DNA from 3 places in the Delftia sp. Cs1-4 genome. Region 3 is predicted to be linked to each of the others. Evidence: riboswitches for the same ligand, from Rfam matches in the RefSeq annotation. Region 3 holds a riboswitch; each other region holds the start of a gene.

Region 1 (6,346 bases), 2.3 Mb from region 3:
CCAGGCTGATCGTTCCATCAACCGACACCACGGCCCTGGGCGCATTTCCACCAGTCGGGCTCAGTGCGATATTCGAATTTTTGATCGTCAATCCGTTGACGGTCATGTTCGACATGACCTGGAAAAACTGCTCAAGCTGCATTCCCCCGATAGGGTTGGGCAGATTCGTTACCGTGAAATTATCGACAACGATGTTGGAAACCGTGCCTGCACCGTTGCTTGCGGCAACGGAAATGGCCGAGCCCTTGTTATTGCCGTAATTTCCATTCCATATCGCGGAGTTGATTGTGCTATTGGCAAAGAATACGTTTTGTGCGCCTTGATGAATCTCCGCGTACAGCTCGCAGTTGAACGGCGTCCCCTCTCCCGCAGGGGTTGGCGCCACATTCACCAGACCGACGCGATCAATGATGACATTGTTTGCTGAGGAGCCAACGACGAATACCGCTTCGCCACAGGTCATGTTGGGCGAATTGGTGAGAGTGATATTCTTCCCACCAAGATAAAAGGTTTCCCAGGCGGAGTCCGCCCAGTTCTGGACTTGTATGACTCCCCCGAAATCGATGGTCAATGAGCCCGTGCCGGCTGGCACGGTGCCTTTGATCCAGTACCAGGCGCCACCGGCACCAGTGGTGGTGCCCGTATCGCCGCCGCTGATCATCTGGGTTTGACCACAGGCATTGGTGGCTCCCGTCACGGCGCCGGACTGGGCTCCGCTGACGAATGTGTTGGCACAGCGCACGTAAACCGTCTGATTGTCGACATACGGATGGAGGTTTCCGGCCGCATCCTTGGATGTCCCACTCTGTATGGTTCGTACCGACGTAGTCAGTGTCGGCGCAAAGACGATGGAAACATCGGCACTCGGATCCAGCGTTTGCAGCGTGTAGTTGGCTGCCTGAATGGCCGCTCGCAGCGTACATGCGCCAGCAAAGGTGCCCCCCAACGTGCTGACACAGGTGGTTGGTGTCGTTGCATTGGCATTGGGAGCGTCGCTGTTGTCTGTGACCGTGAAGACGACGGTCGCCGCCAGTGCCGTGGATGAGATACCCGCGCATGAGAGCAGCAGCAAAGAGAAAAGGCACTTCGCTGCACGCCACTTGCGAAAAAATGCCGAACCAGGCAGGCGATTGAGAGCATGCATGATATTCCCCGTTTTCTCAAGGAGATATGACAGGAAAATGATTTTCCCAATGGCAATAGCCATCAGTTGTACCCAGCGCATTTGCATCGCCGTACCTCGAATAGTTCTATTTGAATCACGAGCTCACAACTCACCTTGCAGCCGGTGAGGTTGGAAGCAAAATGTTTCGCGCAGATCCTGCGCGTCAATCAAAAAGGTGGATTTCCATCAACGTTTGCGAGCTGCTCCGCTGCCCATTGAGCCGGACACACCTTCAGTCGGGTTTGCGACGCAAATCATTCCTCCCTCCACAAACCATATTCACCGTGCTTGTATTTTTTCAGTGCCGGACCAGTTTCCATGGACCTGCACCTGTGCAACGGTAAGTCGCCTATCAGACATATACACAACTCATGGTTAACCCATGCAGGTCCAATCGACCAGAACATGCACTGACAAACCACTGCACACATCGATAGGCTAAATCATGTTTTTTTCTATTTCAATAGTTTTTTTACATGCAGTCGGAGACTCGTGCCAGCGCTACGAGGGAGGCGCTTGAGCGATCTAGGGAATACCCTGAATCGACCACACCACATACAGGTAGTAACTGGTGGTATCCCGAGTACGACTGGAACCGGCTGCGCAAGCCACATAGAATCGCCCCTGCAGGAGAGCAGGCGGGCACCACGGTGCCGAGCCTCACCGAAGGCGCAAACTCCCATACACGCTCAGGTTCCGTACTGCAAACACAACATGCCGTCTGGAGAGCCGCCGCACGCAATATGCGGCGCACCGAAGGAGCAAGCCCCGTTCCCATGGACGGCGGTGAATCTCTCAGGTACCAAGGACAGGGGGAGCGGCAGCTGCGTCACGACGGACGCCGGCTGCTTGCTATTGAATCCATAGCTATCAGCTTCCGCGTGACCGGCACATGCCTTTGAAAGGGCATTGTCATGCGCGTCATCGTTCTCGGAGCCGGCCTGATCGGCACCGCCTCGGCCTACTATCTGCAATCTCTCGGTCATGAAGTGACCGTCATCGACCGCCAGGCTGCGCCCGGCGCCGAAACCAGCTTTGCCAACGGCGGGCAGATCTCGGTCAGCCACGCCGAGCCCTGGGCCAACCCCGGCGCACCGCTGAAGTTGCTGGGCTGGCTGGGCCGGCAGGATGCCCCCCTGCTGTTCCGCCTTCGCGCCGACATGCGCCAGTGGCTCTGGGGCCTGTCCTTCCTGCGCAACTGCACGCCCGCGCGCACGCGCCACAACATCCAGCAGATCGTTCGCCTGGGCACCTACAGCCGAGAGGCTCTGCAGCAGCTGCGGTCGGACACCGGCATCCAGTACGAGCAGCGCATGCAGGGCATCCTGCACTTCTACACGAACGCCCGCGAGTTCGAGGGCGCGCTCAAGCCCACCGAGCAGATGCAGGCCCTGGGCTGCGACCGCCGCCTGATCGACGCCGACGAAGCCGTGCGCCTGGAGCCGGCCCTGGCCCATGTGCGCGGGCAGATAGCAGGCGCCACCTATACGGCCGAGGATGAATCGGGCGACGCCAACCTATTCACGCGCGAGCTGGCACGCATTGCCACCACCACGGGCGTGCAGTTCCGCCACGGCCACCACGTCATGGCGCTGCGCACCACGGGTGCGGGCGCCAGCCGCCATATCGACCATGTGGAGGTGACCAATGCCGATGGCCGCTACGAACGCATCCAGGGCGACGCCTATGTGCTGGCCATGGGCTCGTTCAGCCCGCTGCTGGCCCAGCCGCTGGGGCTGCACCTGCCCATCTACCCGGCCAAGGGCTACTCCGTGACCCTGCCGGTGCTGGACCCCGCCAAGGCCTACCAGGTCAGCCTCACGGACGATGAGTTCAAGCTGGTGTTCTCGCGCTACACCGGCGCGCAGGGCGACCGCCTGCGCATTGCCGGCACGGCCGAGTTCAACGGCTACGACCGCAACCTGGACCCCGTGCGCTGCGAGGCCATCGTGCGGCGCGTGCAGCAGCTGTTCCCTGGCGCCGGCGATACCGGGCGCGCCCAGTTCTGGAGCGGCCTGCGCCCCGCCACGCCCAGCAATGTGCCGCTGATCGGACGCTCGCCCATCGCCAACCTGTTCCTGAACACCGGCCACGGCACGCTGGGCTGGACCCATGCCTGCGGCTCCGGCATGGCGCTGGCCGACCTGGTCAGCGGCAGGCAGCCGGCCGTGGATTTCGATTTTCTGGGGGCCGCAGCCATGGACCCGGATCGCAGCGCAGGCACGGTGCGCCCGCGCGCGGTCTGAGGTTCAGACGGTGTGTACCGTGTGTACGGCGTGTACGGCGTGTACGGCGTGTACGGCGTGTGCGACGCCTAAGCAGTGAACACCGTCAACACCCCGGCGAAGCGGTGCAGGCGGGCGTCCATGATCTCGGCTTCTGCGACGAAGCCGATCAATGGCACATCGCCCAGTGCGTGGCGCAGGGTGCGCAGTTCGGCATCGGGGCCGCCGAACAGGCCGCCGCCGCGGCCCCGGCAACTGATGTAGATGGCGCCACGGATGCGGGGCTGTGCCTCGCCTTCGGGCGCCGCCTCCTCGGGCTCCGCCGCATCGCGCAGCGCAGCGCCCAGTTGCAGCAGTTCCTGGCGCGCGACCTGGGCCTGGCGGCGGCAGAAGATCACCGAATGCCCGGCCTCCACGGCCGATGACAGGGCCACGCCCTGGCGCAGCGGGTCCAGCCCGACCAGGGTCAGTACCTGGGCCTCTTCGGTGAGCACGCCGTGGGCCATGCCCCGGCCCGGCGGCGCAATGGCCGCCAGCGTGCTGCGCACCGTGGTCAGCGCGGGCTGCCAGTCGCTGCCTTCCAGCTCCACGCCCAGCAGTTGCAGCAGGCGCTGCAAGGCCGGATCGCCATTGAGCCCGGTGACCAGGGCGCCGCGCGCCTCGGTGATCTCCAGGCCCTCGCCCAGCGGCACGCAGCCCTGGGCCATGCCCGTGATGCAGGGCACGCCCGCACCGAAGGCCACGCCCGAGAAGCCTCCGCTAAAAATGCCGCGCGCATCCGCATGCTGCGCATGCAGGTCCTCGGTGCGGCAGGCGATCTGCACGCCCTCCACGCCATCGTCCCCGTCATCGCCCACGCCGCCGAACAGCAGGCCGGACTCGGTGCGCTCGGACAGCTCGTACAGCAACTCGGCCAGCTCGGGCTGGCCGCCTCCGGCATGGACCAGGGCCGAATGGGCCGTGAACCCGGCCTCGCCGCCCGGCGCATGCAAGGGCGCCAGGCCCGAATACAGGCGGTAGTGCGCGGCCGGCACATCGAGCAGCATCACCGCGAGCGCGGAGCCGGACAGGTATTCATGGGACATGGCCAGCACGCCACCGGCCGAGCAGCCAGCCCAGTCCGCCACATGGGGCAAGGCCCTGGCCAGATGCTGCAGCAACGGTCTTGCATGGGCGGCATGCGCGTGGGACAGGTACACCAGGCCCAGTCGGGGCCGCTGCGCGTGGCCCGAATCGGCCATCTGCGAGCGCAGTTGCAGCAGCACCGCGTCGGCCGCGGCGCGCCAGTCGGAATGGCTGGCATGGCCTACAGGAAACAACGACATTCCAACCTTCTTTCTAGCCCTGCCAGCGCCCGGCTTGCGGAGGGCTCTAGACCATCCATGGGTGCCGCCGTCCCGCTCAGCGCGGTGGCCGGCTCTTGGCCGGCGCCTTGCCTGCGGCCGGTGCCTTGGCTGTTGTCTTTGCGGTGGTCTTTGCCGCCGTCTTCCTGGCCGCTGCCTTGGCTGGCGCTTTGGCCGGAGCTTTCGGTGGGGCTTTCGCAGCCGCCTTGGCAGCTCCGGCCGGGGCCTTGGCCGCCGGTGCAGCCGCCTTGCCTGCCTGCGCGGCGAAGGCGCCAGCCTGGGCCGTCATGCGGTCCATGGCGGCCTTGGCGATGTCGCCGGCCATGCCGGTGGCGCGCTGTGCGGCAGCCACGGCCTCGGGGGCCATGGGCTCGGCCATGGCCTTGGCGGCGATCTGCTGGAATTGCTGGGTCAGTGCGCCCCACCATTGCATGGCCTGGCCCATGGCGGCGGCCTGGGCCGGCTCGTCCTTGGGCGCAGAAGCTTCAGCGCCGGAGGCCTTGCTGCCGGCATCCGCGGATGCAGCGGCCGCAGCAGCTGCAGGCGGCTCGGCAGGGGGCTGTGCGGGCGCGGCCTGCGGCTTTTCCTGCTTGCCGGCCTTGCCGGCGGAGGACATGGGCCAGTCCGAGTGGTCGGACTGCCCCGCGCTGGCGGCGCCCTTGCCCGCAGTGGCTGCAGCAGCGGTGGCGGCTGCAGCGGCGGGGAACTGGAAGGCCTGCGCCAGTTCGCCCATGCTGACGTTCATGCCCTGCAGGGTGGACAGCGTCATGCGCTGCACTTCCAGGGCCTGGATGGTGGCGGCCAGCGCCTTGCCATTTTGGTCCAGCCAGAACTGCACGGCCTTGAGTTCGGTGATGCGCTTGTCCACCTCCTCGATGCTCACCGTGGGCGCCACCCATTCGGGCAGGCGCCCCAGGGGCCGGGCCGTGGCCGATCCCGCGCTCTGGGCCAGGCCCTGCAGGAAGTCGAAACCGGGGATGAACTTGCCGAAACCGAAGGAGGACGCGTCACTCATGGCAGCACTCGCTAGGACTGGGTTGGAAGAGCATGCCGGCGAAGGATGCCGGCCATGCCCCCAGCTTAACCCAGGCACACGCCAAGTCCACGGCAAGTCATGCGCATGCGGCTGCGCACAAACCCGGTGCAATGGCGCTGGCTCAGTGCGAATGGCCAGCGTGGCCGCCGCCGTGGCCCGCTGCCGGGGCAGCCGCCGCGCCGGGCGCCATGGCGCGCACGGGGACCTGCAGGCTCAGGCGCGAGGTTTCGCCCTTGGCATCCTTGAACACCAGGGTGATGGGCACCTGGCTGTCCTTGAGCAGCGGGCTCTTGAGCTGCTGCAGCATGACGTGGTAGCCGCCGGGCTTCAGGTCCACGGCCACGCCCTTGGGCAGGTCCAGGCCGTCGATGGCGCGCATGCGCATCACATCGCCTTCCATCTTCATTTCATGCACCTCGGCCACGCCGGCGGCGGGCGACTCCACACCCACCAGGCGCAGCGGCTCCTCCGCCGTCAGGCGCATGAAGGCGCCCGTGGCCTGCTGGCCCGGCACGCTGGCACGCGCCCAGGCGGCGTCGGCCTTGACGTGGGCCGCATCGGCATGGGCATGGGCCAG
Region 2 (6,346 bases), 670 kb from region 3:
GAAATACGGGCCCGGCGCTGGCGCGGCCGATCTGCCGGCCATTCTCGCCAAGCGCCGCGCCAACCGTGGCATGGAGGGGCTGAGCATTGATGTGGCCAGCGGCAAGTTGCACGGTTTCCTGCAAAGCCCTCTGGACGACGGCAGGGCCGACTACACCACCGCTGCCGTTGCCGACGCCACTGGCAAGTCGGAGAACGTGCGCGACTACGCCCGCTTTGTGCGTTGGGTGGAGTTTGACCCGACCACCGAGAAAACCCGCCTGTTTGCCTTGCCCGTGGACAGCCGCTGGTACAACCAAGGCAAGACCGGCAATGCCAAGCTGGGTGATGTGGTCTCACTGGGCAAGGGGAAATTCATCGCCATCGAGCAAGGCACGGGCAAGGACAAGAAAGTCTTCAACGACCTGGTTCTGATCGAGTTTCCGGCCAACGCCACCGACATCACCGCGCTGGGCTCCGACCTGGAAAAGAGCAGCCTGACTGGCAAGCCGGTCAATGGCTCGGACTATTCCAAGGTCGTGACGCTCAAGAAGACCCGGCTCTTCAACCTGAACGCCACCGGCTGGGTGGCCGAGAAGGCCGAAGGCCTGGCACTGGTCGATGACTACACGCTGGCGCTGACCAACGACACCGACTTCGGTGTTTCGCTGGCCGTGCTGGACGCCAGCGGCAAGGAAATCGAAGGCTCGAACGTCACCAAATGCATGGTGGACGCCGAAGGCAAGATCGTGAACGACGGCCAATGCGCCAAGGGCGCGGCGAGCCTGCGCTTTACCACCAATGACGTCAACGATCGCACGCAGCGACTGTGGACCTTTGGGTTCAGCAAGAAGCTGAGCGAATACGGCACTCCCTGAACGACTGCGACTGCATGGCATAGGCAAGACAACGGGGCCACGGCGATCCAGGGCGGTTCTTCCAGCTCGGTAGTCGCCACGCCGAACCAGCTCGCCACGTGCAGCCCTGGCGCCCACAAACTGGTCCCTGGGGATCGGCTTGCCTTCCTGGTCCCAACTGCGCCAGCACCCCCGGTCTTCTTCGGGCGCCACAAGCGATGGTGGAGGGCTTTCCGGCAGGAAATGGCGCTAGGCCGGATTGGACATCAACACCTGCCCACCCCGGCTCACCAGGCACAGACCTATAGGCAGATGCTCGATGAAATCCGAGAACAGCGTTTTCTGATCGGCTACCTGTGCATCGAAGGGGTCCTGATCGCTGGCACCCGCGCCCTGCACGGCGCTGCCATGGCCCGCCGTGGCAATCGCCAGCTGCGCCCGCAGCCTGGCGTTTTCCTCCCGGAGCAGGGCAATCTCTTCAGACTCCTGGATCATGGGGAATGGAGCGCGGCTTCGGGTGGAGGAGGGGGTCAGATCGCCGCTGGCGGGGACGGCGATTTTGGTTTGGGGATCATTGCTGTGAGTGGATGGTTGGGCTGGCTCGTGAGGGCGACCTCAAGACAGGCAAGTGCGGGGCTTCCTCCGGCATCTGGACAGAGCAGCGCTGCCGTTGCGCAAGATCAGCAACTCATTCACGGCGGCGGCCCTCATCAGGGAAAGCTGGCTGATGCAGCTGTGTGCTGAAGAAAAAGCACAGGGCCGCCAGGCTGCGAATGCACCTGGAAGCCCGGGGCTTCAAGGCCGCTGTGCTGCGCGCCAGCGTGGATGCATCGAAGCGAGAGCATTGGGTGGCTGATCAGAGAGTTGCTTGCCGCCTAGCTGTCCATTCGGCAAAACACAAAAGCCCCGGCAGGAACTTCCTGTCGAGGCTTTTTTGGTGGGTGCGATGCGTCCTAGGTCTCAGGCGCTCTATTCTGACGAAATATTAAAAATTGTCTCAATTAACAAATGTTAACAGTTCTACGAGAACTAATTCGCTTCATCGAAGTAGACACACTTGACTTTGGTCAAGTAGGGTAAGGAAACTGAAAGCCAGTAAATAGCGCATCTGACGTAAGATGACCTGGCAGGAGAAAGAGGTAGCCTTTACCTCTGCCGAAGGCGCAAACTCCCATAAACGCTCAGGTTCCCCTCATCCGGGGATGTACTGCACATCTAACACGCCGTCTGGAGAGTCGCTGCAATCGCTGTAGCGCGCCGAAGGAGCAAGCCTGTTGTCTGGTCAACAGGTGAATCTCTCAGGTACCGAGGACAGGGGGAGCGGCATCTATACCGTCTTTGGCATCCACCGCCATTTCAGACACGGTATACATCAATGAAAGATTTGGCCATGAGCTACAAAGCTATCTTGGCATTGGGTCTTTTTGCCGTTCTTATTTGCATTCTTCAAAATTCTGGTTCTCTCGCATCATTTTTCGGCGAGAAATCGAATATTTCAGAAGATGCGAATGGCAATGCGTGCCGGCCACCGCCCACAAGACATCCACTGATTTAGAAGATCGACATTCACACGGGAAAACCATCTGCGTTTGCACTGGTTAAATTCGTCGTGTCGGTTCGATGATTTGATCTTGATAGATCATTAATTTTTGATTTTTGGGCTTTAAATAAAACCACTGGATTCAATGTGGCGGTTAATGCTGCTTGATAGATTTATAGCCTCAAAAATCAATAGAGCTAGGTGCCAATGATGGTTGCAGATCAAACAAAAAACACTAGATATAAAAGTACTGGTTATTCCGCAATTCGTACTGTCCTGGCTTTTTTTTGCGGATTTTTTATTTGTTTCGTACCAGTGATAATTTATGTTGCAAATGAAATAGAAAAAACTCTGCCAGATGTGGCTAACCTTTTTCACCATCGACCCGCCCAACCTCTAAGAATTTACGCAGCTAGTGAGGAACTGCTGGCTGAATATGGCGAAGAACGTCGTGAGATAGTCTCAATTAGAGAGTTTCCTCGGGCTCTGAAAAATGCAATTATCTCAATAGAGGATGCAAAATTTTACCATCACAGAGGCGTGGATTATTCTGGAGTATTTAGAGCGGTAGTCAGAAATATTGCTAGCCAAGAAAATTCCCAGGGAGCCAGCACGATCACCATGCAAGTAGCTCGCAATATGTTTCTTTCCAAGGAAAAGAGCTATATAAGAAAAATTGCAGAGATCATGTTGGCGTTCAAGATTGAAGCACTTTTCTCTAAAGATCAAATACTTGAAATCTACGTAAACGAAATCTTTCTGGGTGAGAGATCCTATGGGTTCGCAGCCGCAGCATCAACTTATTTCAATAAGAGTTTGAGTGAGTTGAGCATTTCAGAATCCGCCGTGCTAGCTGGCCTCCCTAAGGCTCCATCAGCTTTTAACCCAGTCGCAAACTATCAACGAGCAATGATTAGGAAGAACTATATTCTAGAAAGAATGAAGGAGCTTAATTATTTGAATCAAGAAGAGTTTCTTCAAGCTATTTCAGAAGAAGTAAAAATTACAAAGAGGGCTAACACCAGGGATTCCTCTGTGCAATTTGCAGTCGAAGAAGCGCGCAAAATGATCTACGAACACTATGGGGAAAGCACATATAAGGAAGGTTTTGATGTCGAACTAACAATAGATACACGCCTACAAAAGGCTGCTCATACGGAATTAAGAGATGGGCTGATGCGCTTGCAAAAAATTCGCGGATGGGAGGGCGTGGAGGGAAGATTTAATGTCGAAGAAAAAGTACTGGACAAAAAAAATATAGAAAAATTTCTCATTAACTTCCCAGATAGTGGCGTATTCAAAGCGGCCGTTATCACCGAAGTATTACCCAACGGAATTGTCAAGGCAATGTTCAGAAATGGTGAGGTGATTACATTATTTTCTGAGTCAGGTGCATATTCCGTCTTGGAACTGACAAAAAGTTCTATTTCACGTAAACGACGAATTGAAAAAGGAACGGTGGTACGTGTAAAACAGCACGCCCAAAATAAATGGGTGCTTAGTCAGAAGCCACATATGGAAGGTGCCATGATTGCAATGGATATGCAAAGTGGGAATATTCTTGCAATGACTGGGGGATTTGATTTTTCTCTCAACAACTTTAATCATGTCACTCAAGCTCAAAGACAAACTGGCTCCACATTCAAACCGTTTGTGTATGGTGCAGCTATCGAAAAAGGATTCTTTCCCGGATTCATCGTGGATGACACACGTCGAGTAGTCAAGCCGGCGCAGCGAGGTAGCGCATCCTGGGCTCCAAGAAATTATGCAAACAACTATGAAGGTGATATCACCATTCGACGCGCATTTATTAGGTCGAAAAATGTGGCAACAGTGAATGTGATGGAAGCCGCAGGTGAGGACTATGTCCGTAACAAGGCTCTATCTTTTGGTTTTATTCCCGATTTTCATCCTCCTGGGCTTCCTCTAGCTCTGGGGGCCGGTTTGACGTCTCCAATGCATCTTACACAAGCCTTTTCTGTGTTTGGGAACAATGGAGCGATGGTGTCCCCTATATTAATCAAGTCCATCAGGCAGCGTAATGGTGATTTATTGTATAAGGCACCGGATGTTAGCGTTAGGCATCAGGTAATTTCGGAAAGAAATGCCTTTATTGTCGATTCCTTACTTAGAGATGTTGTGCGCAGCGGAACAGCCAGGCAGGCTCTTAGATTGGGAAGAGAGGATGTCGCAGGAAAAACAGGTACATCCAACAGATCCAAGGATCTCTGGTTTTCGGGTTACGCCGGAGGAATCGCGGCGACCACTTGGATTGGTTATGACGATCCAAAGAGCTTAGGTGCTGTCACTGGCGGAACAATCGCATTGCCGGTCTGGATCAAATTCATGGAGCAAGCATTGAGCGGTAGGCCTGAAATACAAGTAACCGTTCCACCAGAAGTTTCTCTTATTGGCGGAGATTATATTTACACAGAATTTCTCGAGAAAAGGATATGTTCGAATTCTATGTCGAATTATGTTCGATCTCCCTATTCTTGCGATATTAAGTAAATAGGAATCCAGTTGAGTATGAAAATGGTTGCAGTTACCCAAATTTTGCCAAAAGTATATCTGTATCTAACAATTTGTTGTGCTACTTTGTTCAATAGCGAGCATGTCTTTGCACAGATTAGTAGATCAATTCCTCTGGATGCTAAAAGCTATGTGCTAATTGACGCTTATACACACCAGGTCATCGCTGAAAATAATGCGAACGATCCAGTACATCCTGCTTCGCTAACCAAATTGATGACGGCTTATCTGGCATTTGACGCAGTCAAGCACCGTCGTATATCGCTCGATCAGCGTCTGCCAGTCTCAAAGCGTGCTTGGGATGAGCGGCTGGGAAACGGTACGTTGATGTTTTTGGCCATGGGAATGTCTCCTACTATGGATGAGTTATTAAGCGGGTTAATAGTTCAATCTGGTAACGACGCAGCTGTTGTACTGGCGGAAGCAATTGGCGGGTCAGTGGAGGGCTTTGTTCAAATGATGAATTACAAAGCAAAAGAGTGGGATTTGAAAAATACGAATTTTGCTAATTCGACTGGATTGACAAATGAAAATCACAAAATGAGTGCAATGGATGCGGCAAAAATAATGAGTCAAATTCTGAAGGATCATCCAAAACTGTTTCATTCATATTTTTCATTAAAAGAATATACGTTTAATGGAATTAGGCAATTGAATAGAAATGCATTATTGGATATTGATCATGGTTTTGATGGCGGAAAAACTGGATATACAGATGCTGCTGGGTATTGCCTCGCTACAACCTCGCATCGCGAAGATGAAAATGGGCATGACCGCAGACTTATCAGCATTGTCATGGGCGCCACATCTAAGGATTCACGGAAGCTTGAAACACTCAAACTCGTGAACTGGGGGTTCAGTGCTTTCAGGTGGGAGGTCCTTTTTGAGAAAGATCGTGTAGTCAAATCAGTGCGAGTGTGGCAAGGAGACATCTTAAATGTAGAACTTGTCGTAGATCGAGATGTGTCCATTGCTGTGCCAAAAGAAACAGATAGAAAAAATTTGGTCATTGATTTCGAAGTGGATGAGCCGTTAACTGCGCCTCTTGAGAAAGGCCAGCAGGCAGGATGGGTAAAAATAATGACCAGAGACGGTGTTTTTATAAGCCGACATCCTTTATTGGTTTCTCGGGAAATTATTAAAGGTAGCTATCCAAAAAGACTTTTTCATGCATTTATCATCCATTCGAAAAATCTAGTAAACCAATTTCTAGGGTTATTTTCAAAGATATAGCGAAAATGTTAGATGCATTTCTATGTTTTACATCTAGGTCAACTACGAATATCTGCTGAATTTAGGTTTATCGAAATTGGTGAAATCTGTAACATATTCGAATAGTCCCCTATTGGCGACAAGGACTCCTGTGTGGCGCAGCAAGCTCATCATGATTATCTTCTTCTTAGGATTTACTATTATTTGCTTTCGTGCCATTTGGGTGC
Region 3 (6,346 bases):
CTGCACCACCATGTCGTGCTCGTCCACCACCAGCAGGGGCAGGGGAATGCTGGCGAACAGGGCCTCGAAGCGCTCGGAGGCGCTTTCGGCCACGGCCTGGCTGTAGTCCAGCACGCGGTTCTGGATTTCCAGTTCGCGCTGGTAGTTGCGCAGCTCGGCCACCAGGGCCTGCAGCGGGTCGTCTTCGGGCTGGAAGAGGGGGAAGCGTTCGACGGGGGGCAGGTCGGCGCCGGGCGCCAGCAGCGCATGCAGGGGCAGGTGCTCGTCGTCGCGAGGCGGATCGGAATGGTCTGGGCTGCTCATCGCGGGCTGGCGCTGGGGAAAGCGGCACATGCCGCACAAATCCTGGTGGCCCGCGCCCGGCGTCCGGCAGATTACCGGAGCCCGGCGCGGGCAGGGCCGCAGTGTACGCGCGCCAGGCGGGGCGCCACAAGCGCCCCTTTCGGTGGCAGGTGCTTCAGCTCAGGTAAGCGTCCACGGGGATGCAGCTGCAGTACAGGTTGCGGTCGCCGTAGACGTTGTCCACGCGCCCCACCGGGCACCAGTACTTGGACTGGCGCAGGGCGGCCACCGGGTAGGCAGCGGCCTCGCGGCTGTAGGGGTGGGCCCATTCCGAGGCCAGCAGCGTCTCGGCCGTGTGCGGCGCGTTCTTGAGCGGGTTGTCGTCCTGGGGCAGGCGGCCCTGTTCGATGGCGCGGATTTCCTCGCGGATGGCGATCATCGCGTCCACGAAGCGGTCCAGCTCGTACAGGCTTTCGCTTTCGGTGGGCTCCACCATCAGCGTGTTGGGCACGGGGAAGGACAGCGTGGGCGCATGGAAGCCGTAGTCGATCAGGCGCTTGGCCACGTCCTCGGCCATGACGCCCGTGCTTTCCTTGAACTGGCGCAGGTCCAGGATGCACTCGTGCGCCACATGGCCGTGCTCGCCCGCGTACAGCGTCGGGTAGTGGTCGCGCAGCCGGGCGCTGATGTAGTTGGCGCTGAGGATGGCGGTCTCGGTGGCCAGGGTCAGGCCCTGGGCGCCCATCATGCGGATGTACATCCAGCTGATGGGCAGCACGGCCGCATTGCCCAGCGGCGCGGCGCTGATGGCACCCGTGCCGCCCGCAAGGCCCGCCGTGGCATGGCCGGGCAGGAAGGGGACGAGGTCCTCGACCACGCAGACGGGGCCCACGCCCGGGCCGCCGCCGCCGTGCGGAATGCAGAAGGTCTTGTGCAGGTTCAGGTGGCTGACATCGCCGCCGAAGCTGCCCGGCGCGGCCAGGCCCACCAGGGCGTTCATGTTGGCGCCGTCCACGTAGACGCGGCCGCCGTGGTCATGCACCAGCTTGCACAGCTCCTTGACCTGGGTCTCGAACACGCCGTGCGTGCTGGGGTAGGTGATCATGATGCAGGCCAGGTTGGCACTGTGCTGCTCGCACTTGGCCGCCAGGTCCGCCATGTCGACGTTGCCGTTGGCATCGCAGGCGGTGACCACCACCTGCATGCCCACCATCTGCGCGCTGGCGGGGTTGGTGCCGTGGGCGCTGCTGGGAATCAGGCAGACGTTGCGGTGCGACTGGCCCCGGCTCGTATGCCAGCCCTTGATGGCCAGCAGGCCCGCGTACTCGCCCTGGCTGCCGGCATTGGGCTGCAGGCTGATGCCGGCGTAGCCCGTGGCCTGGCACAGCCAGTCGCGCAGCTGCTTGTCCAGTTCCGCATAGCCCTGCTGCTGGTCGGCCGGGGCAAAGGGGTGCACCTGGGCGAACTCGGGCCAGGTGATGGGAATCATCTCGCTGGTGGCGTTGAGCTTCATGGTGCAGGAGCCCAGCGGGATCATGCTGCGGTCCAGCGCCAGGTCCTTGTCCGACAGCTGGCGGATGTAGCGCAGCATGGCGGTCTCGGAGCGGTGGGTGTTGAACACCGGGTGCGTGAGGAAATCGCTGCTGCGGCGCAGGCCGTCAGGGATCAGCGGCTCCACGCCCTTTTCGAAGGCGGCGAAGCTGGGCAGGGTCTGGCCGTCCCGGGCGAAGATCTTCCACAGCAGCTCGACGTCGGCGCGCGTGGTGGTCTCGTCCAGCGAGATGCACAGGTATTCCTTGAAATACACGCGCAGGTTGGCGCCCATGGACACCGCACGCTCCACGATGGCCTGGGTGGCCGCACCCGTGTGCAGGCTCAGCGTGTCGAAGCTGGGCACCTCGCGCAGCGGCGCGCCCAGCTCGGCCAGGCCGCGCGCCAGGATGGCCGTGTACGAGGCCACGCGGCGGGCGATGCGCTCCAGGCCCTCGGGGCCGTGGTAGACGGCGTACATGCTGGCCACGACGGCGGGCAGCACCTGGGCCGTGCAGATGTTGGAGGTGGCCTTTTCGCGGCGGATGTGCTGCTCGCGCGTCTGCAGTGCCAGGCGGTAGGCGGGCTTGCCATGCACGTCCACGCTCACGCCGACCAGGCGGCCGGGCAGGGAGCGCTTGAACTCGTCGCGGCAGGCCATGAAGGCGGCGTGCGGGCCGCCTGCGCCCATGGGCATGCCAAAGCGCTGGGTGGTGCCCACCACGATGTCGGCACCCCATTCGCCGGGCGGCGTGATCAGGGTCAGCGCCAGCAGGTCGGTGGCCACGATGAAGGCGGCCTGCTTTGCATGGGCCTTGTCCACGTCGGCGCGCAGATCGTCGATGCGGCCGCTGGTGGCGGGGTACTGGGCCAGCACGGCGAAGTAGTCGCCCTCCATCAGTTGGTTCCATTCCTCCAGCGAGTTGGCCAGCAGCACCTCGATGCCCAGCGGCGCGGCGCGCGTCTGGATGACCTCGATGGTCTGGGGGTGGGCATCGCCGGCCACCACGAAACGGTTGCTCTTGCTTTTGACGGAGCGCTTGGCCAGCGTCATGGCCTCGGCGGCCGCCGTGGCCTCGTCCAGCATGGAGGCGTTGGCAATCGGCATGGCCGTCAGGTCGCAGACCATGGTCTGGAAGTTGACCAGGGCCTCCATGCGGCCTTGCGAGATCTCGGCCTGGTAGGGCGTGTAGGCCGTGTACCAGGCGGGGTTCTCGAGAATGTTGCGCAGGATGACGCCGGGCGTGTGCGTGCCGTAGTAGCCCTGGCCGATGAAGCTTTTGAGCAGCTGGTTGCGGCCTGCCAGCGCCTTGAGTTCGGCCAGCGCCTGGGCTTCGGTGGCCGCTGGCGGCAGCGCCATGGGCTGGTGGCGCCGGATGGAGGGCGGGACGATGGCGTCGATCAGCGCATCGCGCGATGCCGCGCCAATGGCGCTGAGCATGTGGGCCTCGTCTTCGGGCGCAATGCCGATATGGCGGGCCACGAATTCGGTGGCGTTCTCGAGGGCGGCAAGGGGCTGGGTGGAGGACATCAGCATGGAGGGACCTGTCTCAAAAGCTGAAAAGCGCCAGGGCGGGCCCTGGCGCCCGTCCTGGCCGGAAAGTGGCGTCAGTTGCTCTGTGCGAAGGCCGTGTAGGCGGCTTCGTCGAGCAGCGCGGCCAACTGGCCTGCGTCGCTGAGCTTGACCTTGAAGAACCAGCCTTCGCCCAGCGGGTCGCTGTTGGCCAGGGAGGGGTCGTCGCGCAGGGCTTCGTTGACTTCGACGATCTCGCCGCTGACGGGCATGTAGACATCGGCGGCGGCCTTGACGGACTCGACCACGCCGGCCACATCGCCCTGGTTGAAGCTGGTGCCCACGGCGGGCAGATCGACGAACACCACGTCGCCCAGCGCATCCTGCGCGTGGAGGGTGATGCCGACGATGGCCGCGTCAGGGTTGGCGGCGTTGATCCATTCGTGGTCCTTGGAATACTGGATGCTCATGGCTTGCTCCGATAGAAACTGAAAAGAAACCTGTGAAAGGCGGTTTGAGAAAGGTCAGTGCGCACTGTAGCGGCATGCGATGGCAGGAAAAACGAATCCGCCGAACTCGATCCACGCCAAGCGCGCAGGCTGTCCTCAACCGCGGTGATAGCGGGGCGCCACGAAGGGCGTGGCCTGCACCTGCATGGGCACGGCCTTGCCGCGCACCATGGCCTGCAGCGTGGTGCCGATGGCGGCGCTGCCCGGCTCCACATAGGCCAGTGCCACGGGCTGGTTCAGCGTGGGCGACAGCAGGCCGCTGGTGACCTCGCCGACCTTGCGGCCGCTGGCATCCAGCAGCTCCGTGCCTTCGCGCACGGGTACGCGCTCCAGGGCCACCAGGCCCACGCGCTTGCGCGTGAGCAGCTCGGGCGACTGCAGCTGGGCCAGCACGGTGGCCGCGCCGGGAAAGCCGCCTTCGCGCTCGCCACCAATGCGGCGGACCTTCTGCACGGCCCAGTTCAGGGCGGCCTCGGCCGGGGTGGTGGTCGTGTCCAGATCGTTGCCGTACAGGCACAGGCCGGCTTCCAGGCGCAGCGAATTGCGCGCGCCCAGGCCCACGGGCCTGACTTCGGGCTGGGCCAGCAGGGCACGGGCAAAGGCCTCGGCGTGGCTGGCGGGCAAGGAGATCTCGAAGCCGTCCTCGCCGGTATAGCCGCTGCGCGTGATGTACAGCTCGGCGCCTTCCCAGTCGAAGTAGCCGCCCGTCATGAACACCAGGCCGGCCGTGTCGGGCAGCAGGCGCTCCATGGCGGCTGCTGCCTGCGGGCCCTGCAGCGCCAGCAGGCCCCGGTCGAACTGGGGCTCGATTTCACAGCGCTGGCCGATGCGGGCCTCTATGTGCGCCAGGTCTTCGTGCTTGCAGGCGCCGTTGACGATCAGGAACAGGTCGTCCTCGCGGCGCACGAACATCAGGTCGTCCAGAATGCCGCCCGCGTCGTTGAGCAGCAGGCCGTAGCGCTGGCGGTGTTCGCCCAGGCCCAGCACGTCCATGGGCAGCAGCGATTCCAGCGCCGCGCCGGCATCCGGGCCGCGCAGGCTGATCTGGCCCATGTGCGAGACATCGAACAGGCCTGCCGCCTCACGCGTGTGCAGGTGCTCGGCCATCAGCCCCTGCGGGTATTGCACGGGCATGGAGTAGCCGGCAAACGGCACCATGCGCGCGCCCAGTTCCTGGTGCAGGTCGAACAGCGGGGTCTTGAGCAGATCGGTGGTGGAGGCAGCGGTCAAGGAGGGACTCTCTTTTCGGCAAGGGGCAAGGCACAACGCCATCCCGGAATCCCGGGATGTCCTGCCCTGCTGTCCGCTTTACCTGAGAGATTCACCCGCACCTTCCATGCGTGGGGCTTGCTCCTTCGGTGGATGGGGCACACCGCCGTGCCCTGCATCTCTCTCCAGCTAGGAACGCCTGCGGCCGTGGCGGCAGGCGGTGCCAGTCCTTTTGCCTGAGCGTTCGGGACGAACCCTGCGCCTTCGGCGGTGCCGCTGCCTGTGACCATTGCGGCCGGGCGGGCACTCTCTCCTGACCGGCGCATTCTAGCTGCGGCCAGCGCCCGCGCGGCTTCGGGATTTCCGCGGGCCGGCCCCAGCTCCATGCGCTTGCCTGCATGGATGCATTTGCAAATTGCATAACTGTCTAAAAAATCTCCTACATTGAGATGCATCGATATATGAAATCTCGTGAGCGAGAAGGAAGAAGCGCACATGCAGCAGACGCTGGGAGACACATTGGCCTGGCCGGCACGTTACCTGCCGAACAAGGAGGCCCTGGTCGCGTGGGAGGGCGGCGAGCGCCGCGCCTGGACCTACGCCCGGCTCGATGCCGAAGTCAACCGCCACGCCCACGGCCTGGCCGAGCTGGGCATAGGCCATGGCGACGTGGTCGCGGCCTTTCTCTACAACACGCCGGCCTTTGTCTTCACCATGCTGGCGGCCGCGCGCCTGGGCGCCATCTTCAACCCCATCAACTACCGGCTGGCGGCGCAGGAGCTGGCCTTCATCCTCAAGGACGGTGCTGCGCGCGCCCTGGTGTTCGAGCACGAGGGCGGCGAGGTGGCCGCGCGCGCCCAGGCCCTGCTCAAGGCCGAAGGCGGCGGCACTGGCGCAGGCATCGAGCACTGGATCTTTGCCGACGATGCCCCGGCCGACCCGCTGCCGGTCTGGGCCACGCAGCGCCTGTCCGCCCTGGCCAGGGGCCGCAGCAGCGCGCCGCCCCAGGCCCATGTGCGCGAGAGCGACCCCTGCATCCTCATGTACACCAGCGGCACCACGGGCCGGCCCAAGGGCGTGCTGCATACGCACCGCAGCAAGCTGGCGCACAACGCCCTCATGCACCAGACCATGCAGTTCACGCGCGACGACGTGGGCCTGGCCATGGCGCCGCTCAACCACACGGCCGAGCTGCACACCAGCTTTTTGCCGCGCCTGCAGGCCGGTGCCACCCAGGTGCTGCTGCGCCGCTTCGACGTGACCGAGGCCTGGCGCCTGATCCGCGAAGAGCGCGTGAGCTTCT

Evidence for each region. A riboswitch is a leader RNA that binds a small molecule or an ion and turns the genes downstream of it on or off. The one in region 3 is predicted to bind glycine.
Region 1: another riboswitch for glycine. It lies ahead of DELCS14_RS02350 (D-amino acid dehydrogenase); the one in region 3 lies ahead of gcvT (glycine cleavage system aminomethyltransferase GcvT).
Region 2: another riboswitch for glycine. It lies ahead of DELCS14_RS15470 (PBP1A family penicillin-binding protein); the one in region 3 lies ahead of gcvT (glycine cleavage system aminomethyltransferase GcvT).

Annotation. Positions count from the first base shown of each region.
Region 1 is NC_015563.1:511,017-517,362, reverse strand. It holds gene DELCS14_RS02355 (invasin domain 3-containing protein) at 1-1,225, opposite strand, end outside; glycine riboswitch at 1,877-1,987, shown strand; gene DELCS14_RS02350 (D-amino acid dehydrogenase) at 2,080-3,411, shown strand; gene DELCS14_RS02345 (FIST N-terminal domain-containing protein) at 3,480-4,715, opposite strand; gene DELCS14_RS02340 (PhaM family polyhydroxyalkanoate granule multifunctional regulatory protein) at 4,792-5,748, opposite strand; gene DELCS14_RS02335 (copper chaperone PCu(A)C) at 5,891-6,346, opposite strand, start outside.
Region 2 is NC_015563.1:3,524,314-3,530,659, reverse strand. It holds gene DELCS14_RS15480 (esterase-like activity of phytase family protein) at 1-856, shown strand, start outside; gene DELCS14_RS31250 (signal transduction histidine kinase) at 1,085-1,330, opposite strand; glycine riboswitch at 2,053-2,160, shown strand; gene DELCS14_RS15470 (PBP1A family penicillin-binding protein) at 2,586-4,886, shown strand; gene DELCS14_RS30015 (D-alanyl-D-alanine carboxypeptidase family protein) at 4,905-6,140, shown strand; gene DELCS14_RS15460 (penicillin-binding protein 2) at 6,217-6,346, shown strand, end outside.
Region 3 is NC_015563.1:2,856,492-2,862,837, forward strand. It holds gene DELCS14_RS12535 (PAS domain-containing sensor histidine kinase) at 1-303, opposite strand, end outside; gene gcvP (aminomethyl-transferring glycine dehydrogenase) at 458-3,349, opposite strand; gene gcvH (glycine cleavage system protein GcvH) at 3,421-3,795, opposite strand; gene gcvT (glycine cleavage system aminomethyltransferase GcvT) at 3,931-5,106, opposite strand; glycine riboswitch at 5,124-5,242, opposite strand; glycine riboswitch at 5,258-5,369, opposite strand; gene DELCS14_RS12555 (fatty acid--CoA ligase) at 5,539-6,346, shown strand, end outside.